Regions from separate parts of the Pseudoalteromonas sp. J2K-J031 genome, predicted to be linked through region 2. Evidence: predicted binding sites of a transcription regulator. Region 2 holds the regulator's gene; each other region holds the start of a gene.
The links. The regulator LexA, encoded in region 2, represses DNA repair genes until DNA is damaged. The targets are predictions, from matches to a motif close to TACTGTATNNNNATACAGTA.

Region 1: a site for LexA is predicted at 6,790-6,809, ahead of AC3KZC_RS11205 (YebG family protein). Genes of this name have one in related genera too.
Region 3: a site for LexA is predicted at 5,719-5,738, ahead of uvrD (DNA helicase II). Genes of this name have one in related genera too.

Annotation. Positions count from the first base shown of each region.
Region 1 covers NZ_CM200279.1:2,474,512-2,483,051, forward strand. The annotation lists gene AC3KZC_RS11165 (TonB-dependent receptor) at 1-240, shown strand, start outside; gene AC3KZC_RS11170 (peroxiredoxin C) at 351-956, opposite strand; gene AC3KZC_RS11175 (IS4 family transposase) at 1,343-2,728, shown strand; gene fadR (fatty acid metabolism transcriptional regulator FadR) at 2,718-3,431, opposite strand; gene nhaB (sodium/proton antiporter NhaB) at 3,706-5,289, shown strand; gene dsbB (disulfide bond formation protein DsbB) at 5,449-5,964, shown strand; gene AC3KZC_RS11195 (DUF6170 family protein) at 5,977-6,273, shown strand; gene AC3KZC_RS11200 (ComEA family DNA-binding protein) at 6,312-6,617, opposite strand; gene AC3KZC_RS11205 (YebG family protein) at 6,827-7,147, shown strand; gene AC3KZC_RS11210 (amino acid aminotransferase) at 7,183-8,373, opposite strand; gene AC3KZC_RS11215 (GAF domain-containing protein) at 8,481-8,540, opposite strand, start outside.
Region 2 covers NZ_CM200279.1:319,140-327,679, reverse strand. The annotation lists gene AC3KZC_RS01535 (COX15/CtaA family protein) at 1-197, opposite strand, end outside; gene AC3KZC_RS01530 (redox-active disulfide-containing membrane protein) at 214-717, opposite strand; gene AC3KZC_RS01525 (SURF1 family cytochrome oxidase biogenesis protein) at 707-1,447, opposite strand; gene AC3KZC_RS01520 (DUF2909 domain-containing protein) at 1,467-1,772, shown strand; gene AC3KZC_RS01515 (cytochrome c oxidase subunit 3) at 1,672-2,553, opposite strand; gene AC3KZC_RS01510 (cytochrome c oxidase assembly protein) at 2,537-3,109, opposite strand; gene ctaD (cytochrome c oxidase subunit I) at 3,109-4,686, opposite strand; gene coxB (cytochrome c oxidase subunit II) at 4,689-5,816, opposite strand; gene lexA (transcriptional repressor LexA) at 6,054-6,671, opposite strand; rRNA gene rrf (5S ribosomal RNA) at 6,900-7,014, opposite strand; rRNA gene AC3KZC_RS01485 (23S ribosomal RNA) at 7,197-8,540, opposite strand, start outside.
Region 3 covers NZ_CM200279.1:83,726-92,265, reverse strand. The annotation lists gene lptM (LPS translocon maturation chaperone LptM) at 28-216, shown strand; gene lysA (diaminopimelate decarboxylase) at 219-1,469, shown strand; gene dapF (diaminopimelate epimerase) at 1,496-2,326, shown strand; gene AC3KZC_RS00415 (DUF484 family protein) at 2,323-2,934, shown strand; gene xerC (tyrosine recombinase XerC) at 2,931-3,848, shown strand; gene AC3KZC_RS00405 (HAD-IA family hydrolase) at 3,875-4,579, shown strand; gene AC3KZC_RS00400 (chemotaxis protein CheV) at 4,745-5,698, shown strand; gene uvrD (DNA helicase II) at 5,803-7,968, shown strand; gene AC3KZC_RS00390 (GNAT family N-acetyltransferase) at 7,929-8,540, shown strand, end outside.

The DNA of each region.
Region 1 (8,540 bases), 1.7 Mb from region 2:
ACGTTAGATTTTGATTCAAATACATCGCGCAATGTAAAATCACAAGCACTTGTTGATTTACAAACTGCTTATAACGTATCTGATTCAACTAAAGTATCTTTTGGTATCAATAACCTACTAGATGAAGAGCCACCATTTGCAATCGGTGATGGTGATAATGACTTATATGGTTACGCATCACAAGTGCACAATCCTCGCGGTCGTTATTTCTACACCAAAGTAACATTTCGCTTTAATTAATAGCCAGTCGCTCACTGCTTGTTTAAAATAGTGAGCGATAGAAAACGCTAACAATAATCACAAAAAAACCGCCTGTTGGCGGTTTTTTTTTACAAAGCTAACCTAATAAATTATAGGTCGCCTTCGTTTTGAGATAAGTAAGCTGCAACACCTTCAGGGCTTGCATCCATACCTTTTTTGCCTTCAGTCCAACCAGCTGGACATACTTCACCATGCTCACTGTGGAATGCAAGTGCGTCAACCATACGAAGCATCTCGTCGATGTTACGACCTAAAGGTAAATCATTTACTACTTGGTGACGTACGTTACCCGCTTCGTCGATAAGGAATGAACCACGGAAAGCAACACCAGCTTCTGGATGCTCAACATCGTATGCTTGGCAGATTTCATGTTTAACGTCAGCAACTAATGCATACTTAACCGGACCAATACCACCTTGGTTAACCGGTGTGTTACGCCAAGCATTGTGCGAGAATTGCGAGTCAATTGAAACGCCAATTACTTCAACACCACGTTTTTGGAATTCTTCAAAACGCTTATCAAAAGCGATTAACTCTGATGGACACACAAATGTAAAATCTAACGGGTAAAAGAAAATAACTGCTTTTTTACCTTTAATTGTCTCGTGAAGATTGTAGCTATCAACAATTTCACCGTTACCAAGTACTGCTGCAGCTGTAAAATCAGGAGCCTGACGACCAACTAATACACCCATTGTATTCTCCAATAAATTGAAATGATTATATCCAAATTGGGGATTTCCCCCGCTGAGTTTAATATAGTGACTAAAAATAAAAACCCAAGCCTTTATCGATTTTAAATGCCCTTTATGGCATAAAAATAACCCATAAAACGTTAAACTTTAGAGTGAGCTTGTTTTTTTATGATTAATTGTTGATAAAAAGACTCGCGCAAGATGCTACAGAGGTCAAAGCTAAAAAGATAATCAGTTTTTACGATGGGATTGATTGAAAAAATAGAACCAATAAAAAGACCCCTCATCGAGGTAATGCCGATCAGTTAAGAAATATTTTACTGATCGGTTGACCGATCTTCTGTAGATGTAACAATCCGATGAGCCCACATGTCATCGGATTTTTTATGGAACTGTCAGAAGCCTTAGCACGCACCTCAATTAACCGCCTTACCGAATTTTCGTCATTAGCGGATGTCCTAGACCCCGAAATTATTCAATCGTGTTTAGCCTCTAATGGTGTGGCCACATTGCGTAAACGCAAGCTGCCTATGGATGCAATGATTTGGGCCGTGATAGGTATGTCACTTTTTCGCACTGAATCAGTCCGCCTGCTCATCAACAAGCTCGATATTGTATTACCGCAGGATGTGGATTACGTCGCACGCAGTGCCGTGACACAAGCGAGAAAGAAGCTAGGCAGTGATGTGGTTCGAGATGTATTTCATCTTTCAGCACAGAAGTGGCATGAGCGAGCTGAGCATCCCCATTGGTGTGGTCTGAACTTATTTGGTGTAGATGGCGTTGTATGGCGCACGCCCGATAGTAAAGAAAACAGCGCAGCCTTTGCCCGTACAGCGAATAAAGCCAGTGAAGCAGGCTATCCTCAGGTACGAATGGTATGTCTGATGGAGCTTAGTAGCCACTTAATTCTTGATAGTGCATTGAGTAGCGTGAGTGAAAATGAGATGACACTGGCAGCACAGCTCATAGCACGTGTACCAGATAACAGCCTAACATTGTTTGATAAAGGCTTTTACTCACTAGGCTTGTTACATGATTGGCAGCATAAAGGCATCAACACACATTGGTTATTACCGCTAAAGAAGAACGTACAGTATGAGGAAATCAAACGTCTTGGCAGGCAAGATAAACTCATCCGCCTAACCACCACACCTCAAGCGAGAAAAAAGCGACCAGAGTTGCCCTTAACAATGGACGTGCGACTTATCACCAAACTAATCAAAGGAAAAGAAGTCAAAATACTCACGTCCATGGTCGACCCTATGGCATATCCATCGGCAGAAATAGTCGACCTTTATAGCCATCGCTGGGAAATAGAGATGGGCTACCGAGAAATGAAGCAACACTTGTTGGCAAGTAGGTTTACGTTAAGAAGCAACTTACCAGAGCTCATTAGACAGGAGTTATGGGGGGTGCTGTTGGCGTACAACTTAATCCGCTATAAGATGGTCCTGATGGCGAAGTCGCTCAAGAGTGTTTTCCCAAACCAACTAAGCTTTAGAGATGCCTCATCACACATCATCCATAAGCTGACTATGATGCCAATTTATGCGCCCGGTAATGTCCCCGGACAGATATTGGAAATAGAAAGAAATGCCAGTCAATTTAAGCTAGAGGGAAAACGAGAACGAAGTTACCCAAGAACACTAAAAGTATCGAAAAACCGCTACCCTGTGGCTAAAAATAAAAAAGCCGCTCACCTTAAGTGCGGCATTACCTCATCGAGGGGTCTTTTTATAAGCATGAAATCGAACTCTATTAATCCATAATATTTTCAGGGATAGAGTTACGTAATTCATGCCAAATTTGACCTGAATTTAAACCATATTTACGCATCAAAAAGATTGCTTCATCAAACTTATTCGTTTGTGCCAATACCAGTAAATCGCGATAAAATTGACGCGCCAATTCACGTGTACGAGGATCTGAGAAATAATGCTGTGCTATTTTAGAGTACAATCCTCTAAAACCATTCAGCGTTAATACATAAATTGGGTTACCACATGCAGAAGCAAGCTCATGGTGCATACGGTAATCATACTCTGCCAATGCCTGCGGTGTGTCTTCGATTGTTTCGCTGCGCTCTAAAATCTCAATTACTTTTCGCGGATTATTTTTAATCGCTGCTCGAGTATAAATAGCGCTGATATTTGTTCTTGCTGAAAGTAGCTGATCAATTAAATCAGGCATTTTATCTTCATCTAGGCGCGCAAGAGTTTCTAAAATATTTAAACCAGATGTTTCCCAAAAATCATTAACTCGTGTTGGTTTACCATGTTGAATAGTAAGCCAGCCATCGCGCGCAAGGCGCTGTAATACTTCTCTTAAAGTGGTACGAGTAACACCAATGAGCTCTGAAAGCTCGCGCTCTGCAGGCAGAATTGACCCTGGTGGAAACTCACCATTCCAAATCGATTCCACTATATATTCTTCTGCAAAACCAGCGGGGCTCTTCGCTTTGAAAATTCTCATTAAAATTCCACTTTAATAGTTATATGTTACTTCATCAATCACTGATTGTACCAGATGATACGCAACTAACAAGAAAATGTAGCAAAGATAAGAAGGATAAAAACATTGAATATAAGGAGGAATACGTCCCCATTTTAAACTATAAATTAATAAGTTAGAACGGAAATTCAAACCTACTTATATATTTAAGATAAATTTAGTTTACACATGCTATTGGCTAGATTAAGTTAAATAATACTCCAAAAAATAACTAGTTACACATAAAGGAACGCATATGCAACAAACTGTTTTTTCAGCACTGGCCAAAAACTTCCTCGGTAACGCGCCAAACTGGTACAAGACTACCATTATTGCATTTCTTGCTATCAATCCTGTTATTTATATGATTAGCCCCTACTTAGCTGGCTGGGCTTTAGTGTTAGAGTTTATTTTTACACTCGCTATGGCTTTAAAGTGCTATCCATTACAACCAGGTGGTTTACTTGCGATCGAGGCTGTAATAATTGGTATGACTAGCGCCAGCAAAGTAGAACATGAAATAGCGCAAAATCTTGATGTCATTCTGCTGCTAATTTTCATGATTGCAGGTATCTACTTCATGAAGGATCTCTTGCTGTATATTTTTACCAAGCTTGTTATTAAGCTCAAAAGCAAAGTCCAACTTTCAATTGCTTTTGCATTGGCCGCTGCATTTTTATCTGCGTTTTTAGATGCGCTGACGGTTATGGCCGTCATCATATCGGTCGCGATGGGATTCTATAGCATTTATCATAAAGTGGCTTCAGGTAAAGATTATGCATCCCTGCATGATGTCAATGATGATGAACAAGTTGCGATATTAAAACGTGAAGAACTAGAAGAATTCCGTGCATTTTTACGTAACCTTCTAATGCACGCATCAATTGGTACTGCTCTTGGCGGTGTATGTACTATGGTTGGAGAACCTCAAAATCTTATTATTGCAGAGCGAGCAGGATGGGATTTTACTGAGTTTTTATTTCGTATGGCGCCAATCACCGTACCCGTAGTACTTGCGGGTCTATTAACAACTTTCTTTTTAGAAAAAACAAAATCTTTTGGTTATGGTGCGCAGCTACCCCAGACTGTGCGTCAAATCTTGGTTGATTTCGATACACACCAAGATAGTAAACGCTCAAAAAGGGAAACTGTAAATTTAGCTATTCAGGGTTTAATTGCTGTTTGGCTTGTAATCGCACTCGCTGGTCATTTTGCAGCTGTCGGCTTGATTGGCCTTACTGTGATTATCTTCACAACTGCTTCCGCAGGGATTATTGATGAACATCAAATAGGTAAAGCATTCGAAGAAGCTCTTCCATTTACCGCATTATTATGTGTGTTTTTCTCAGTCGTTGCTGTGATCATTGACCAACACTTATTCACCCCTGTTATTTCTTGGGTACTCACTTTTGAAGGAAATATGCAATTAGTCATGTTTTTTCTGGCCAATGGTTTATTATCGATGGTCAGTGATAATGTATTTGTTGGCACTGTTTACATTAACGAAGTTGCTGCAGCGTGGCAAGCTGGTCAAATTACGCGTGATCAGTTTGATTTATTAGCTGTCGCGATTAATACAGGTACAAACTTGCCAAGCGTTGCCACACCAAATGGACAAGCTGCGTTTTTATTCTTACTCACATCCACCTTAGCGCCTGTTCTTAGACTATCATATGGCCGCATGGTGTATATGGCTTTGCCTTATACAATCGTACTCACTTTTGTTGGCTTATTTTTTACATATCAAAGCCTTGCTGATTGGACTGACATTTTGTACCACTGGCACCTTATTGAACACCACGTCGCTACGTCGGTGACGAGTACTGCTACAGGGCATTAACACCCCCTTATAAAATAAAAACCGTGCTTTTTAGCACGGTTTTTTTATACTCTCAAAATAAAACTAGTTATATACTTTGCCTAAAGTATTAATCAAACTATCTCAATGCCTTAATTGATATTAAATATCGCTGGATTAGCGCTTTTTCATAGGAATAAAATGAATTTTATTGCAAACCTTCCATTATCTCGACTTGCGTGGTTATCACTTGGCCTGAGTGCCGTTTTATTTGAAATCTGCGCCTTATTTTTCCAATATTATCTCAACCTAGCACCTTGCATCATGTGTATTTACCAACGATGCGCTGTACTTGGTTTAACGTTAACTCTTTTTACAGCGATCAATCCAAAAAATATAGCATTACGTTTATTCGGGTATGGCTGTTGGGCAGTATCGGCATTTTGGGGATGGATAATTGCAAATGAGCATATTGCAATGCAAACAAACACTGATCCTTTTGCATTTAGCTGTGAAATTGTGCCAAACTTCCCTAGTTTTATGCCACTACATGAGTGGTTTCCTGCATTTTTTGCTGCAACAGGCGATTGTGGTGAAATAAGTTGGTCATTTTTAAGCTTAAGTATGCCAGCCTGGATGCAAATTATCTTTGCTTTTTATAGCTGTACACTACTGGGCGTAGTCGTAGTTAAATTAATCAAAACAAAGTCACTTTAGAGAGCGTTAAACATGATTTACTTTACTTCTCGAAAGATCCCAGCTTTGCAAGGACTTAAATTTACTCAAAGAGCAGACATAATTAAGATTGCTTTAAGTTATATGTCTACGCCACAAAAAACTATTTTAAATATTCTTAAGTTATTGATCATTACACCGTTATTTTTGATTCTGGCGTCAGTAGATGGTTGGCATGTTTTACTTTATTTGGTGGCAGTTGGATTAACTTATCCCTTAATAACTAATCCATTAAGTTACTATTTTATTCGTAATAACCTAGAAAGAGCGAAGGACGATTATTTTAAGTAAAAATCATCCTTCTAATAGTAAGGGCCATCAGGCCCTTTTTAAAAACGTACTTTACCATCAAGTTTTGCGATCACTTTATCACCTATTCCTTTGACTTTCTTTAGATCGGATAAAGATGCAAACTCACCAAACTGCTCTCTGTAAGAAATAATTGCAGCTGCTTTTGTCTTACCAAGACCTGGCAGTGACTGCAACGCTTTAACATCTGCAGTATTGAGATTAATTAACTCAGATTCAACTTGAACAGGTAAATTTTCAGGTTGTGTGCCTTCATTTGCAAATACCGTAGTAGGCATTGATACAAGTAAAGCCATTACAAAACTAATTACTGTTATAAACTTCATTGTTTTTCCTCCATGATGTCCTTCTTGGACTAACGGTTTATTAGCACAATTGCTAATACTTAAAATAAAGAATAAATAATTAAAAATGTCAAAATTTATTAAAATAAATAGGAACACAATAAAAAATATGATTTATTAAGTGTTCTAACTTGAAACTCAAATAAAAAGAGATTACTGTATATAAAAACAGTAGCTCTTATGGGGTATTTATGGCCGTTATAATAAAATATGTTGTAGAAAGAAATGGAGTCGAGCGAATGACTTTTACTAGTAAAAAAGATGCCGATGCGTATGACAAAATGTTGGATATTGCAGAGTCACTTGAAGCTATTTTATCAACTATCAATGTGCCGTTAAGTGAACAACAAGTTGAATCATTAGCTTTAGAAATGGCCAAAGATAAAGAGAATATAATTAATGCACTTAAAGGTGCTTTAAAAACCAATGACGTTAAACCACAGAAGAATGAAGAAAAAAAGATACCAAGTGATGAATCTGGTAATGTGGCTAAAATCAAAAAAGTAAGTTAAATAAGCGGGTTTACCCCGCTTTTATTTTAAATAATTTATTTTAATACTGCGGCAACTGCTTTGGCGAAATAGTCGACATTAGCGTGGCTTACACCTGCCACATTGACTCTGCTAGATCCAACCATATAAATACCATATTCTTTTTGTAAACGGTCAATTTGATGTTTATTAATACCTAAAAACGAAAACATACCAAACTGGTGTTTAATAAATGAAAAGTCTTGATCAATACCTTCTGCATTTAAAGAATCAACAATCAAAGTACGTAATCCATTGATACGATCACGCATTTCAGCTAATTCTTGATGCCAAAGTGCGGTTAATTCTGTGCTACCAAGAATAGTATCAACTATCGCAGCACCATGTGCTGGAGGCATAGAATAAATACTACGTACAACACTCAACAAAACTGAATTAGCTACATCTGCCACTTTAGAATCTGATGAAATAATAGAACACGCACCGATTCGCTCACGATATAAACCAAAGTTTTTAGAGCACGATGAACAAATAATTAACTCATCTACATAGTCGGCTAATAAGCGAAGTCCTGCTGCATCATCATCAAGTCCTGTACCAAAACCTTGATAAGCGATATCAACTAATGGCGTAAAACCTACCTCAACAGCAAGCTCTGCAACTATTTTCCATTGTTCAATATTTAAATCCATACCGCTTGGGTTATGACAACATGCATGTAACAGTACCACATCGCCTTTTGGAACTTGCTTTAATGATGCAATCATTTCATCAAATAACAGCCCTTTATTTTCATAATCATAATACGGGTATTCTTTAACTTGTAATCCTGCTGCTTCAAATAAGCTAATATGGTTTGCCCATGTTGGTGTGGTCACCCAAACTGTCGCTTTCGGATTGCAACGGACAATAAATTCAGCCGCAACACGTAACGCACCGGTACCACCTGGAGCTTGTGCTGTACGGACTCTGTTTGCAAGTAGCGTTTTATGCTCACCTAGCAATTGCGTTTCCATTTTGTTACAGAAACCTAAATCACCCGCTAAACCAATATAGGATTTTGATGTTTCATTTTCTAAACGAAATGCTTCAGCCTTTTTAACAGCCTTAAGTACTGGTGTATGACCAGTTTCATCTTTAAATACACCGACACCTAAATCAATTTTATTTGGATTGGTATCTTGGCGATAAGCGGCCATTAGGCCTAATATTGGGTCTGTTGGTAACGGTTTCAAAATAGAAAACATTGAACGTATCTCTTTTATTCGGGGTTAATAAAACACTAACTTAAGCTGTATATTCAACAAATAAGTTAGCCTTGCATCGTAAATATCTATTAAATAGGGTATATAACTTAATCTATTGGTAAGCACTCAGTAATGACTAAACAAGCTGCAATTAACAATGCTAATGT
Region 2 (8,540 bases):
AGTACCATACCAGGAAAGTTCTCAGTGATTATTTCAGCATGTACTTCATGATGTGGTACGGTCAAAAAACCATAACAACCAGGCCAATCTGGACAGCCAAGACCTGCATCACTCAAACGCGTATAAGCACCTAAACCAATAACCAAAATAGAGAACAAACAACTAATTAACACTAGATTTTTATATTTTTTTATCATGTTAACACTCCTAGACTTAGCTGCTTCTTGCATAATTGAGCAACTTTTTAATATCGCTTAACATTCCTTTAAAAACTGGCTTATTTAAACTTTCGTCAGCAGAATACGGGTAACTCAAAACAACCAACCCCATATGATCCACTAAATAGATTTCATCTGAACTTAGCCCATTTTGAGAAGATGCTTGCGCAGAAGGAGTAAAAACATCATTAGCCTTCTGACTCAGCACCATAACAGCAACATGTTCACTTTTTTTCCCAAGGGCCAACTGAATGTTTTTTACTGATTCTAATCGTTTTTGACAGGAATCATCATTGCAAGCACTTTGGCTCACAACCACCATTGTCCATAGATAGCCATTTGGATTTTTCCAATTCTGAAGATGTGTTTCATTACGGACTAATTGACCTTTATTCACTGTATTGTCAGGCAACCAGTTCAACTGTAAGACAATGGCCGCAACTAAAAATGGCGAAATAAAACATGCGATAAAAAGAATTAGTATTTTTTTATTTTTCATTAGAAGATCCTTTTTTTGCTGCATAAAAAAATATAACAAGTACCGAAAAACCGATTAAACACCACTGTAATGCATAGGCATAATGCTTTTGAGGAGGCATCACAACAGCCTGATAATGCGGCAAAGCCCCAACAATACTTTCTTGAGCATATACTATAAAAGGTAGTACAGTAGTTGATGATGCTATTTCAAGTTGTTGTAAATCAATATATTGAATTCGCTTTGGCCAACTATTTGTTACTTCTGCCTGGTGGGGTAAGTAAAATCCAGCAAGATCACCCGCTTTAATTACTGAATCAGATAACACTATTTGTTGAGGAAGCGTAACGAGGGGAAGTTCCGAACGAAGATTTGAAGCAGGGATCCAGCCAAGATTAACCAATAAACGCTTATCTATACCGGATACGGTGACCAACACCAATAAATCATATCCGATCTTGCCATTTAAAATACGATTGTCTAACAGCCAATAATGCTCTTTATCAACATCACCAACAAGGCTAACAAGTACTCCATTTTTATTCACCTCAAGAGGCAAAGCGAGTACACTTTTTAAGCTCATACCACCTTGTAAAGCTTTCTCATTGAGATAATTGAGTTTATATTGTTTCGTAGTACCTCGCTGTAATTGCCAATACGCCAAGGCAATACAAGTACTAAAAACGACAACTGTACAAAACAGTGCAAATGGTGAAAAGTGAACAGTTTGCTTTTTTAATTTGATATCCATAAACACCTTAGGAAAGCTCATGGTCATTAAAGCTATTATTGTTTTATTATTAATATTTATTATATTCAATCTATTTAAAGCGCTGATTATTATGATGAAAGGCGACCCAGAAGCACCGAGCATGTCAAAGTTTCTAGGCCGACGAGTATTCATCTCAATTGCTGTTCTAATTTTTGCTATTACCGCTTTAAGTTTAGGCTGGATAACGCCACACCAAACACCATTTACAGTACATAAACAAATACAAACAGACACAACCAAACCACATCAACAAAATGCCAGTACCAAGCAGCAGCCTGAAAAGCAAAATGATTCTTTGGAGTAAAATGGCCTTTAAATACCCGAATTAATATAATTAAAAGTAATACACTACCTATCGATACATGTATGCCATGAAAGCCGGTTAACAGAAAAAATGTATTCCCATAAATACCTGCATCGAGAGTTAAACCAAGCTCCTTATAAGCATGGATATATTCTTCAACTTGCAAACCAACAAAAGCTATCCCTAACAAAACTGTAATGGCGAGAAATATTTTAAGTTGGGTTCTTTTATTTGTTTCTAAGGCTTGCTGTGCAAAGTGCACGGTAACTGAAGAAATTAGTAGTACCACTGTATTCACCAACGGTAAACCAAACCAACCCATAGCCTGAGTTGTTTCTCCTGACGGAGTAGTTAATAACGGCCACACAGCTTCAAAAGAAGGCCACAATACTTCATGCGTCATTGCATTATTTCCAGCCCCACCAAGCCAAGGCACAGATAACACCCGAGCATAAAATAATGCCCCAAAAAAAGCGCAGAAAAACATCACTTCAGAAAAGATAAACCAGCTCATTCCTTGACGAAAAGATTGATCCATCTGTTTAGAATATAAACCAGCATCAGATTCAGTGATGACATTCTTAAACCAACCAAATAACATAAAAATGATCGTTAAAATGCCAACATATAATAAGTAATGTGTGAAACCCGAAGGTTCTGCTTTGGTCGAGTTAATAACCGTACTCGCTGCACCTATAGCAATGAAAAATAATCCTACAGCTCCAACAATTGGCCAAGGACTTTGCGCGGGTACGTAGTAATGTTCATATTCTTGTTTCATTAACAGTCTCCTTTGGAGGGGTTGATACTGCTTGCTGAACTTGTTCGCTGATATCAAAAACAGTGTAAGATAAAGTTAATTCTTCAAACTTATAAGGCAGTGCTGTATCAACATAAAAAATAAGTGCTAGTTCCGCTTCCTCACCTGCAGATAAGGGCTGCTTATTAAAACAAAAGCACTCTATTTTATGTAAATACTTAGCAGCCAAACCAGGTGATACTGATGGAATCGCCTGCATAACTCGGTCTGTATTACTGATATTTTTTGCACTAAATACCACCTTATGCATCGCACCGGGTTGAACACTCACCTTTTGGGTATTTGCTGAAACTTCAAATGGGGCAAGCCCTTGAATATGAGTGATAAATCCAACATCAACGATTCGGTTTTTATCAACATCAGTACTAACTACCGCTTGTTCAAGTGATGGCTTTCCATTTAAACCTGTAACCTCACAAAAAACGTCATATAAAGGAACCAATGCAAACGCAAAACCAAACATACCAAAAGCAATTAAAAGCAATTTTTTTAACAGCTTAGAATTAGCGGTAGCCATTATTTTATAACCGGTGGCGTTTCAAATGTATGATAAGGTGCTGGTGATGGAACTTCCCACTCCAAGCCTTGTGCACCTTCCCAAACTTGAGATGTTGCTTTATCCCCACCTTTAATACATTTAAATACAACCCAAACAAATAGCAGCTGTGACAAACCAAAAGCAAAACCACCAATACTGATAATCGCATTAAAGTCAGCAAATTGAAGCGCATAATCAGGGATTCGTCTTGGCATACCAGCGAGCCCAACAAAATGCATAGGAAAAAACAAGACATTGACACTAATCAGTGACAACCAAAAATGTGTTTTCGCCAAACCTTCATGGTACATATGGCCCGTCCATTTAGGTAACCAATAATAAGCTGCCGCCATAATTGAAAAAACAGCCCCTGTAACTAAAACATAGTGAAAATGCGCAACTACAAAATAAGTATCGTGATACTGAAAGTCCGCAGGTGTAATTGCGAGCATCAATCCAGAGAAACCACCTATGGTAAACAACACAATAAAGGCCACACTAAACAACATCGGCACTTCAAAGCTAATTGAACCTCGCCACATAGTGGCAACCCAATTAAATACTTTTACACCTGTCGGAACGGAAATTAGCATAGTGCTATACATAAAAAATAATTCACCAGCCAGTGGCATGCCAGTGGTAAACATGTGATGAGCCCACACAATAAAAGATAGAAATGCGATCGAACCAGTTGCATAAACCATTGATGCATAGCCAAATAATGGTTTTCTAGAGAAGGTTGGTACAATAGAAGAGATAATGCCAAAGGCTGGCAAGATCATGATATAAACTTCAGGATGCCCAAAGAACCAAAAAATATGCTGGAACATAACAGGATCACCCCCTCCCATTGCATTAAAGAAACTAGTGCCGAAATATTTATCAGTCAGAACCATTGTAACGGCACCAGCCAATACTGGCATTACAGCTATGAGTAAAAAAGCAGTGATCAACCATGTCCATACAAATAGGGGGAGTTTCATCCAAGTCATGCCTGGAGCGCGTAAATTGACAATCGTTACAATGACATTAATCGCGCCCATAATTGAACTAATGCCCATTATATGGATAGCAAAAACAAAAAAAGCAGTATTATCATTACTATAGGTAGTTGAAAGCGGGGCATAGAAAGTCCAACCGAAATTTGGGCCACCTCCTTCCATAAACAGTGACATTAATAAAATAGTAAAAGCAAAAGGAAGAATCCAAAAACTCCAATTGTTCATTCTAGGCAGCGCCATATCAGGTGCGCCAATCATCATGGGGATCATCCAGTTAGCTAAACCAGTGAAAGCAGGCATCACTGCACCAAAAACCATAATAAGACCATGAACAGTCGTCATTTGATTAAAAAAGTTAGGATCAACTAACTGTAAACCAGGCTGAAAAAGCTCAGCACGGATCACCATAGCCATTGCACCACCAATTAAAAACATCAATAAAGAAAATAATAAATAGAGCGTGCCAATGTCTTTATGATTTGTAGTAAACAGCCAACGTTTTATTCCTGATGGGGAATGTGAGGTGTCTTCATGATTATGCGCGATTGTAGTCATTATTATTTTTCCTCAATTCTGCTTTGCACATCACTGGGTTGTATTACATCACCCGTATTGTTATCCCATGCATTACGTTCATATGTAATAACAGCTGCAAGTTGCTTAAGTGAAAGTTGCTTTAAATAAGATTGCATTGACGTACCCGACTTACCATGAATAACTATATCGATATGATCATTAATTTCACCAGTAGCAATAGGGCTGCCCTTGAGCGCAGGAAAAACACCGCCTAATCCCATACCTGTTGGTTGATGACAAGCTGCACAATTGGCGATATATACTTGTTCACCCAAAGTCATAAGCTCATCTTTGCTAAGTGTTTGGCTAAGTGAAGCTTGCTCTGCAGCGTTTTGATTTTCTTTTTCATCTTTTACAGAAACTAACCAAGCATCAAATTCATCTGGTGATTTAGCATCCACAACTATTGGCATAAAACCATGATCTTTTCCGCATAGCTCAGCACATTGACCTCTATATATGCCTGGCTCATTAACTCGTGTCCATGCCTCATTAATAAACCCAGGGTTGGCATCTTTTTTTACAGCAAAAGCAGGAACCCACCATGAATGGATAACATCATCGGAGGTCATTAGAAATCTAACTTTTCGGTCTGTAGGAATAACAAGCGGTTTATCAACCTCAAGTAAGTAATTACTGTCTTTTTCTGAGCGGTTATGAATTTGGTCTTGCGAAGTAGAAAGTATTGAATAGAAACCAATATCATGAGAAAGATATTCATAATGCCATTTCCATTGTGAACCCGTAATTTTGATTGTTAGATCTGCCTTACTCGTATCCTCCATAGCAATTAATGTTTTAGTTGCTGGGATTGCCATACCAATCAATATTACAAAAGGAATGGCAGTCCACAGAATTTCGACTTTAGTGCTCTCATGAAATTGAGCTGCAATCGCCCCTTTTGATTTGCGGTGACGAAGTAACGCCCAAAACATAACAGCAAAAACAATCACTCCTATAACACAGCATATAATGAAAATTGTCATATGCAGGTTGTAAACGTTTTCGCTTATGTCAGTCACACCTGTGGTCATATTGTATTTGGAATCAGCCAATACATTAAATGGCGACAAAGACATAAGGAAAAAGGACATAAAGACCTTTCTCATGCGGTACTCCCTTATCAAGTTGTAAGCACAACGAAAATTACGATACGACATGTAATTTCATTATTATTATTTATTAATATTTTATAATTTTTTTAAATGAGGTATTAAAAAACTAGGCAAGGAATTGAGAAAGGGCAAGCAATAATGATAATAAGATGTTAAATATAAGTTTTATAGACAAAAGCTAAATAAAAAATGAACTTGATTGCTAACAAAAGTATCAGCAATCAACAGAAGTTACATAAAATCAGAATTTCGAATCACACCTACTGCAAGCCCTTCAATATCAAGCATTTCTTTAGATAGGTCCACTATTATGGGGTTAAATTCATCATTTTCAGCATGAAGATAAACTTTACGACCTTTTTGCTCAAAGCGCTTAACAGTTACATCATCACCAACTCGAGCAACAACAACTTGCCCATTACGTGCAACGGTCGCACGATGTACAGCAAGTAGATCGCCATCCATAATTCCAATATCTTTCATACTCATACCATGCACTCGTAACAAAAAATCAGCCGCGGGTTTAAAAAGAGATGGGTCTACATGATAATGACTTTCAATATGTTCTTGCGCCAGTATTGGCTCCCCAGCTGCAACACGGCCAATTAGAGGTAAACCCAATTGTTCAGGTGCTTCATCCTCAATTAATTTTAAGCCTCGACTTGCACCGGGTACCATTTCAATAAAGCCTTTTTTAGCTAAAGCCTTTAAATGTTCCTCAGCTGCATTGGCACTTTTAAACCCGAGCGTGTTAGCTATCTCAGCGCGAGTGGGAGGCATACCAGTATCTTTAATAAATACTTTAATTAACTCAAGAATTTGAGCTTGTCTACTTGTTAATGGCCTCATAATCAAGGACTCCACCATAAAATGAATACTGTGATTATATACAGCTTAATGTAAATGGCAAACATATACAATTATAAAGTCGATTATTGATCGATAAGATGAAATACAAATAGGCTATAATTCAACCAAAATTAAATAAAAACATAAAATGTAACTTAACTCTGATAATTTAAAACGCACATAGCAAAAAACCCGCTGCATTGCTGCAACGGGTTTCTCTTATTAGGAGCCTGGCGATGTCCTACTCTCACATGGGTAACCCCACACTACCATCGGCGCTGTTTCGTTTCACTACTGAGTTCGGAATGGGATCAGGTGGGTCCAAAACGCTATTGTCACCAAGCAAAATTTTGTCTGGAACAAAATTTAACGCACTTTAGTGCGGCCCGTTAGGGTCAACGCCATGGAAGGTGTTGATAAATTCAGAACCATAAATTCGGAAGGCTGATATTCAATTTGTCTACTTCAGTGCTATCTAACTTCTTGCTATTCATCAGTGCTTCATACAAACCACTTTGGCGTTGTATGGTTAAGCCTCACGGGTAATTAGTATTGGTTAGCTTAACGCCTCACAGCGCTTCCACACCCAACCTATCAACGTTGTAGTCTCCAACGGCCCTTCAGAGAGCTTATAGCTCTAGTGAGAACTCATCTCGAGGCTCGCTTCGCGCTTAGATGCTTTCAGCGCTTATCGATTCCGAACGTAGCTACCGGGCAGTGCCATTGGCATGACAACCCGAACACCAGCGGTTCGTTCACTCCGGTCCTCTCGTACTAGGAGCAACCCCTCTCAATTCTCAAACGCCCACGGCAGATAGGGACCGAACTGTCTCACGACGTTCTAAACCCAGCTCGCGTACCACTTTAAATGGCGAACAGCCATACCCTTGGGACCGACTTCAGCCCCAGGATGTGATGAGCCGACATCGAGGTGCCAAACACCGCCGTCGATATGAACTCTTGGGCGGTATCAGCCTGTTATCCCCGGAGTACCTTTTATCCGTTGAGCGATGGCCCTTCCATTCAGAACCACCGGATCACTATGACCTACTTTCGTACCTGCTCGACTTGTCCGTCTCGCAGTTAAGCTTGCTTCTACCATTACACTAACCGTACGATGTCCGACCGTACTTAGCAAACCTTCGTGCTCCTCCGTTACTCTTTAGGAGGAGACCGCCCCAGTCAAACTACCCACCAGGCACTGTCCGCAATCCCGATTAGGGACCTACGTTAGAACATCAAAACTACAAGGGTGGTATTTCAAGGACGACTCCACAAGAACTAGCGTTCCTGCTTCTAAGTCTCCCACCTATCCTACACATGTAGGTTCAATGTTCAGTGCCAAGCTATAGTAAAGGTTCACGGGGTCTTTCCGTCTAGCCGCGGGTATACGGCATCTTCACCGCAAATTCAATTTCACTGAGTCTCGGGTGGAGACAGCGTGGCCATGATTACGCCATTCGTGCAGGTCGGAACTTACCCGACAAGGAATTTCGCTACCTTAGGACCGTTATAGTTACGGCCGCCGTTTACCGGGGCTTCGATCAAGAGCTTCGCGTTGCCGCTAACCCCATCAATTAACCTTCCGGCACCGGGCAGGCGTCACACCGTATACGTCATCTTGCGATTTTGCACAGTGCTGTGTTTTTAATAAACAGTTCCAGCCACCTGGTTACTGTGACTGCCAACAGCTCCGGGAGCAAGTCCCTTCACCGTCAGCAGCGTACCTTCTCCCGAAGTTACGGTACTATTTTGCCTAGTTCCTTCACCCGAGTTCTCTCAAGCGCCTTAGTATTCTCTACCTGACCACCTGTGTCGGTTTGGGGTACGATTCCACATGAACTGAAGCTTAGAGGATTTTCCTGGAAG
Region 3 (8,540 bases), 240 kb from region 2:
GTAAATACTTTTATCTAAAGAAACCCTATGCAACAGAAAAAACTTGCTCGTATTATCACTCTTAGCACCTTAATTAGCATTTTGACGGCATGTGGCCAAAGTGGCCAACTGTATTTACCCCCTGAAGAACAAAAGACGAGCAACCAAAAAATAAATTCAACAACACCACAAGATACACCTCGCATTCAATCTGCCGAGTCTCAACAGGAAAAATAGTCATGGATCACTTTAACTATCGCGACAATCAGCTGTTTGCCGAAGAGGTCAGCGTTGAAGATATTGCGACACAATTTGGCACGCCTTGTTATGTCTATTCACGCGCCACATTAGAGCGCCATTATCATGCCTTTACTGACGCTGCGGCAAAACAACGCCATTTAGTGTGCTATGCCGTCAAAGCGAACTCTAATTTAGCGGTACTAAATGTATTAGCGCGTTTAGGCTCAGGGTTTGACATTGTATCGCAAGGTGAGCTTGCTCGTGTTGTTGCAGCCGGTGGCGACCCAAGCAAAGTTGTATTTTCAGGCGTTGCAAAAACCGCTCACGAAATTCGTTATGCACTTGAGCTTGGCATCAAATGTTTTAATGTTGAGTCTGAAGCAGAACTTGAGCGTATTTCAAGTGTCGCGACTGAGCTTGGCAAGGTGGCACCAATTTCAATTCGTGTTAATCCTGATATCGACGCTAAAACTCACCCGTATATTTCAACTGGGCTCAAAGAAAACAAATTTGGCATCGAAATTCACCGTGCAGTAAGCGTTTATCAACATGCTGCTACATTGCCAGGCATTCGTATTGAAGGCATTGATTTTCATATCGGTTCTCAACTCACTGAAATTGAACCTTTTCTGGCCGCTTTAGATAAAGTACTTGCCATTATCAAGCAATTAAAATCCCTCAATATTCATATCAAGCATTTAGATGTAGGTGGTGGTTTAGGTGTTGCCTATTTAGCCGAAGAGCCTCCTCACCCAAGCAGCTATGTAGGTCAATTAATTGAGCGGTTAAACGAGTTTTCAGACCTTGAACTTGTTTTTGAACCGGGCCGTGCAATTGCCGCCAATGCAGGGATTTTGGTGACTCAAGTTGAGTTTTTAAAACAAAACCAAGGTAAAAACTTCGCCATTGTTGATGCTGGCATGAATGATTTACTGCGCCCATCTCTTTATCAAGCTTGGCAAAATATCATTGCTGTATCGCCTCGCTCAGGCGCTACAGCGTCTTATGACATTGTTGGCCCAGTATGTGAGACGGGTGACTTTTTAGGAAAAGATCGCGACCTCAACTTGCAACAAGGCGATTTATTAGCCGTACGCAGCGCTGGCGCGTATGGCTTTAGCATGAGTTCGAATTATAATTCACGCCCGCGAGTGGCTGAAATTATGGTTGATGGTGCGACCGCACATGTGATCAGAAAGCGTGAAACCATTGCTGATTTATATCAAGGAGAAAGCAAACTACCTAACTAAGGTGGTTTGAATTTTAAAAGGTTCTTATGTTAGTTAACTTTTCAAAAATGCACGGCTTAGGTAATGACTTTATGGTGATAGATAACGTCACTCAAAATGTATTTATCGCACGTGACCAAATAATAAAACTAGCTGATCGCAACTTTGGTATCGGTTTTGACCAATTACTAATGGTTGAAGCGCCCTATGATCCCGATTTAGATTTTCATTATCGCATCTTTAATTCTGACGGCACTGAAGTCGAGCAATGTGGCAATGGCGCACGCTGTTTTGCACGCTTTGTTCGCATGAAAGGGCTCACCAACCGTCATAAAATTTTGGTTTCGACCAAATCTGGCAATATGACCTTGCACATCGAAAAGGATGGCTTAGTCAGTGTAAACATGGGGCAACCAAAACTAGAACCTCACGCCATCCCTTTTAAAGCAACTAAGCGTGAAAACACCTATATTTTTCGTGCGCAAGACCACACTATTTTTTGTGGCGCTGTCTCTATGGGTAATCCACACTGCGTGGTTGAAGTTGATGATATCACCACTGCACCCGTCAATGTTCTGGGTCCATTACTGGAGCATCACGAACGTTTTCCTCAACGAGCCAACATTGGCTTTATGCAGATCATCTCGCCAGAACACATTAAGTTACGCGTGTGGGAACGAGGTGCAGGTGAAACATTAGCCTGTGGTACCGGTGCTTGTGCCGCAGTGGTGGTAGGGATTTTACAAAAAAAACTCGCGCCACATGTGCAAGTTGACTTACCCGGTGGCCGCTTAGAGGTGCGCTGGCAAGGTGAAGGCCATAGCGTGCGTATGACAGGCCCTGCTGAACACGTATTTGATGGACAAATCGCTTTATGAGCCAATTAGACGCCAATCAAATTGCTGATTATTTGGCATTACATCCTGATTTTTTAGTGCAACACCCGCAATTGCTTGACACACTTAACCTCTATCACAATCAGTCAGGGGCGATTTCCCTGCAAAGCCACCAACAAAAGCGACTGCAGCAGCAACTCGAACAACAAAAACAACACCTGAATAACCTAGTTGCGCATGCCCGTAAAAGTGAGCAAATTTACCATGTGTTTAGCTCATGTCATCGCCACTTAATGCTACATGACAACTTTAGCGATTTAGCTGAGAACTTAGAAAGTTTGATTAGTGCCAATTTAGAGCTTTGTGAATGTAAATTGCTGCAATACACCCCACTATTTGACAGCATCATTACCCATCGGCTTACGAACCAACCTCGCTATCTTGGTAGAATCAACCAACAAGAACAGGCGTTATTATTTAATCATGAATGCCAATCGGTGGCGCTTTATCTGATTGGTGATGTGCAAACACCACTGGCTATTTTAGCCTTTGCCAGCAAAGACCCAATGCACTTTGAACCCTCACACGATAGCTTTTTTATTGATGAGTTTGCAAAAGCCTTGCACACCAAACTATCGGGCTGGGCATGAGCGAACAAGCCCCCCTTGCTTCCTCTTGGTTAAACCCTGTTGAGGTATTTTTACAATACCTCAAATACGAAAAAAACTACTCTGCACACACGTTATTACAGTACCGCTTACAACTCATTGAAGTGGCTTCATTTTTACAAAATAACACCGATACTTGGCTTAAAGTACAACCCGAGCAACTACGCGCCTACAGCATGAGCCTAAAAGCCCGCGCGCTTAGTGCTCGCACAATTAATTTAAAACTGTCGTGTGTACGTAGCTTTTACAAATATCTGCAAATTAGAAAAGCCGAACTCAACAATCCTGCCGAAGCAATTAAAGGCCCAAAATTTCAAAAACCATTACCGAAGAATCTCGATGTTGATCAAATGCATCAATTATTAGAAATGACACCAGAAGATAGTTTTGGCTTTCGTGATAAAGCAATGATGGAGTTAATGTACTCATCAGGTCTGAGGGTTAGCGAGTTAGTAAATGCAAACTTATCGGATATCAATTTGCGAGAACAAGAAATTAGAGTGCTAGGTAAAGGCAATAAAGAGCGCCTACTCCCCATTGGCGCTAAGGCAATTGAAGCACTTAAAGCGTGGTTAACATGTCGTGGGGAGTTTGCCCTGCCCGACGAAGTGGCTGTGTTTGTAAGCAAAAAAAAATGCCGGATCTCTACACGCCAAGTGCGTGCACGGATGAAATTATGGGGAATAAACCAAGGTATAAGCACGCCCATTCACCCGCATAAATTACGCCATTCATTTGCGTCTCACATGCTCGAATCAAGCGGTGATTTACGTGCTGTACAAGAGTTACTCGGTCACAGTAGCTTATCGGCAACACAAGTGTATACCCATCTCGATTTCCAGCATCTTGCTAAGGTCTATGACAACACCCATCCAAGAGCAAAAAAACAACGTTAAATATCCATTTTTTAAGGTTTAACTCTGTGCAAATATTTAAAAAACTAGCTGAAATTAAAGCCATTAGCTTCGATTTAGACGATACGCTTTATGATAATCGCCCCATTATTATCGCTGCGGTAAAAGCGCAAAACGATTACCTAAAACAACTAACACGATGGCCAACAACCACTGACTTTTGGCACAACTGCCGCGAGCAAGTCGCCAAACAATTCCCTCAGTTAATAGATGATGTGACATCATGGCGCCAGCATGCTCTTTACTTTGGTTTAGTTCAAGCTGGATACGCTCAAAATGAAGCAAAGCACCATGCACAATTGGCTTATCAAGCATTTGCCGATGCCAGAAGTAATATTATTGTTTCTGATAACGTTTTAGCATTACTAAAGGCTTTAAAAACTCGCTTTAAAATAATAGCAATTACCAATGGAAACGTTGATGTAGAACAGTTTAATTTAAAAGGCTATTTCGATTTAGTTTTAATGGCAGGCCGGGATGGTAAAGCAAAACCCAACCGTGAACTCTTTAAACTAGCAGCGCAGCATTTTAATTTAAACCTTGAAAATATACTGCATGTTGGTGACAGTCTCGATACAGATGTCCAAGGTGCCAATAACGCAGGTTGCATGTCTGTATGGCTAGAAAATCAATTTACTCCATACAATTACAAAGGCTTAGCTCACATCAAAATTCAAGATATCAATGAGCTGCAACAGCTAGTAATTAAATAATAATCCCCCATTATTTTCAGCCCAAGCAGTGACTTAAGCGCTTGAAAGCCATTAAATCGCTTAAGTCATCATAAAAACCATCACTAAATATTAACAATTTGATTAGGTATTTGCGTATTTAGTATTAAACTATACAGACAATTAGCATTATCGTTGCGGTATAAAATGGCAGGTATTTTAGACAGCGTAAATCAACGCACTCAACTAGTCGGTGAAAATCGTCTTGAACTTCTTTTATTCCATCTGCATAGTCGCCACCTATTTGCCTTAAATGTATTTAAGGTAAAAGAAGTCGTAAAACTGCCAAAACTCAATATGCTACCCAATGCCCACCCCAAAATTTCGGGCGTTGCTAATATCCGAAACGAGTCAATTCCTGTGATTGATTTGCGCCAAGCCATTGGTTTACCACATATTGAACATGGTGATGACTGCAACTTGGTGATCACCGAATACAATCGCTCTGTACAAGGCTTTTTAGTGGGTAAAGTTGATCAAATCGTCAATATGACGTGGTCTAATATTATGCCGCCACCCAGCACCGTTGGGAAAAATCACTACTTAACGGCTCTAACAAAATTAGAACGTAATGGCACCCAACAATTAGTTGAAATTATTGATGTTGAAAAAGTCTTGGCTGAAATTGTCGAATACAAAGTCGAAATTTCAGCGGGTATTTTAGATCCCGACATGGTTAACCAATTTGTCGGCCGCAAAATTTTACATGCCGATGATTCACCTACCGCACGTCGTCAAGTAAGGGATACTTTATCGCAACTCGGCATAGAAATTATTCCAACTCAAAACGGCCAAGAAGCCTATGAGCTTCTAAAATCTTGGTCTGATGAAGGTATCGATGTCGAAAAAGAGTTTTTAATGGTCATTACTGACGCTGAAATGCCCGTGATGGATGGGTATCGTCTCACCTATGAAATTCGCAATCACCCTAAATTGAAAAACTTATATGTAGTATTAAATACCTCTTTAAGCGGTAGCTTTAATCAAGCGATGGTCGAAAAAGTCGGATGTAATGCGTTTTTATCTAAATTTCAACCTGACCGATTAGTTGAAACGGTACAAGATCGCCTCAAAGACACGTTAGCATCAACTAAAAAATAAGTGTGTTTAACACACAACATAACTGTTCATACAAACAGTATTTTATTTAGCCGAATGAAAACTCCTGTTATACTGGCGCCATTAGCATTGAAAAAGGTCAACTGATGGACGTCTCTGAATTACTTGATGGTTTAAATGATAAACAGCGTGATGCTGTTGCCGCACCACTTCAAAATATGTTGGTTTTAGCGGGCGCGGGCTCAGGTAAAACACGAGTGTTAGTTCATCGCATTGCATGGCTTATGCAAGTTGAAAATGCCTCTCCTTATAGTATTTTTGCTGTAACCTTTACCAATAAAGCAGCCAAAGAGATGCGCTCTCGGGTTGAAGAAACCCTTAAAACATCTGCTGGCGGCATGTGGATTGGCACATTTCATGGCCTATCACATCGCATTTTACGTGCCCATCATCGAGAAGCACATTTACCTGAAGCATTTCAAATTCTTGATTCCGACGACCAAATTAGAATGATCCGCCGCTTACTCAAAGCGATGAACATCGATGAGAAAAAATGGCCGCCAAAGCAAATCTCATGGTACATCAGCGCCAAAAAAGACGAAGCGCTTCGCCCTAAAGATATCAAAGCATATGATGTAAACGAGCAAATGTTTTTAAATGTTTATGCCGCCTATCAAGATGCGTGCGACCGTGCAGGTTTAGTTGATTTTGCTGAAATTTTACTGCGCTGTTATGAGTTACTGAAAAATAATCCTACGCTGCTACGTCATTATCAGCAACGTTTCCCACACATGTTGGTTGACGAGTTCCAAGATACCAATACTATCCAATATGCGTGGTTAAAACTGATTGCTGGCACAGGTGGAAATGTGATGATCGTGGGGGATGATGATCAAAGTATTTATGGCTGGCGCGGTGCTAAAATCGAAAATATTCGTCGATTTTTAACTGACTTTGATGCGCAAACCATTCGGCTTGAGCAAAATTACCGCTCAACCAGCACCATATTAACCGCTGCCAATGCATTAATAGCTAATAACTCAGAGCGTATGGGCAAAAGCCTTTGGACCGAAGGCAGCGAAGGTGAACCAATCTCTATTTATGCTGCCTACAACGAACTCGATGAAGCACGTTTTATTGTTGGTAAAATCAAGACTTGGCTCAATGCAGGTAACGCTTTACAAGATGCCGCTATTTTATATCGTAATAATGCCCAATCACGTATTTTAGAAGAAGCATTACTGCAAGAAGGGCTTAAATACCGCATTTACGGTGGCATGCGATTTTTTGAACGCCAAGAAATCAAAGATGCACTTTCGTATTTACGTTTAATCAGTAATCGCCAAGATGATGCCGCATTTGAACGGGTCATAAATACCCCCACCCGTGGCATTGGGGAACGCACCTTAAGTTTAATACGCGACTGTGCACGTAACGAATCGATTCCGCTTTGGTATGCAGCAAAAGCATTAATCGAGCACAAACATTTAGCAGGTCGCGCTGCGAATGCTGTTAATAGCTTTATTGAACTTATCGAGAAAGTCGAAAAAGTCAGCCTTGACTTAACGCTCGAAGAGCAAGCCAAACAAGCAATTCACACCACAGGTTTGATGGCGATGTACCAAGCTGAAAAAGGTGAAAAAGGCCAAGCTCGGATTGAAAATTTAGAAGAACTCATTAACGCCTGTAGTCAGTTTGAACTGCCAAACGAAGAGGAATTTGCATCACCATTAACTGGCTTCTTATCGTATACCGCGCTTGAATCAGGTGAGGGTCAAGCCGAAGAGCATGAGGATGCAGTGCAAATGATGACCCTCCACTCAGCAAAAGGCCTTGAATTCCCGTTAGTGTTTATGGCAGGTGTTGAAGAGGGGATGTTCCCTTCTCAGCAAAGTAACGAAGAATCGGGTCGCCTTGAAGAAGAGCGCCGCCTTTGTTATGTAGGCATGACTCGCGCAATGGAGAAACTCTACATTAGCCACGCAGAAACACGCCGCTTATATGGCCAAGAAAAATACCACAGCCCTTCGCGTTTTTTACGAGAAATTCCAGAAGCCTGTGTTGAAGAAATCAGAATTAGAACTCAGGTCACTCGACCACAAGCAAGCAATCGCTTCAGTGCAACCATGAGCCATGCTGCATTTGAAGATACCGGCTTTAATTTAGGTCAACGCGTATTACACACTAAGTTTGGTGAAGGCACGGTACTTAATTACGAAGGCACAGGCCCGCAATCACGCATTCAAGTAGCTTTTGACGATGTAGGAACCAAATGGCTGGTAACAGCTTATGCTCGCCTACAGAGCCTATAAATATGACTGAGCTTAACAAGCTAAGCCCTTACCTAGCTCAGTTAAAACAAAACCGGCACCGACAACTGCTGGTTATCAGTGGTGAGCAACTTTGGGGCTATCAGCAAGTTAATGCCTTATTACCTCGCTTGATTGGTAAGCAACTTGTGTTAAGTACACATGATGAGCTAGCTGCTGCACAGTGGCCTGAACACACCCATCAAATATTAGGGCAAGAATTTGATTTTGCAGTATATGATGGTTTTTCAGGGATTAGCCCCGACAAACTGGCAGCCCTCAGTGGCACAGTAAAAGCGGGTGGCTTGCTTATTTTAATCCTGCCTAATTATAAACAACTCGATGATTTTAAAGATCCCAACTTTTATGCCTATCAATCTGCTGAGCAGCTTAATCAATACAGCTATTTTAATAAACGCCTTGCCAAACACTTAACTCATCTAACGCACATTCAACTTGATCAGCACCTAGGTTTAACAATACCTCTTATTACACCAAATCCTTGCCAAATAGAGACCCATCAACAGAAAGGTGCGATTGAGCGGATCATTAAACAAAGTCTAGGTCGGGCAAAT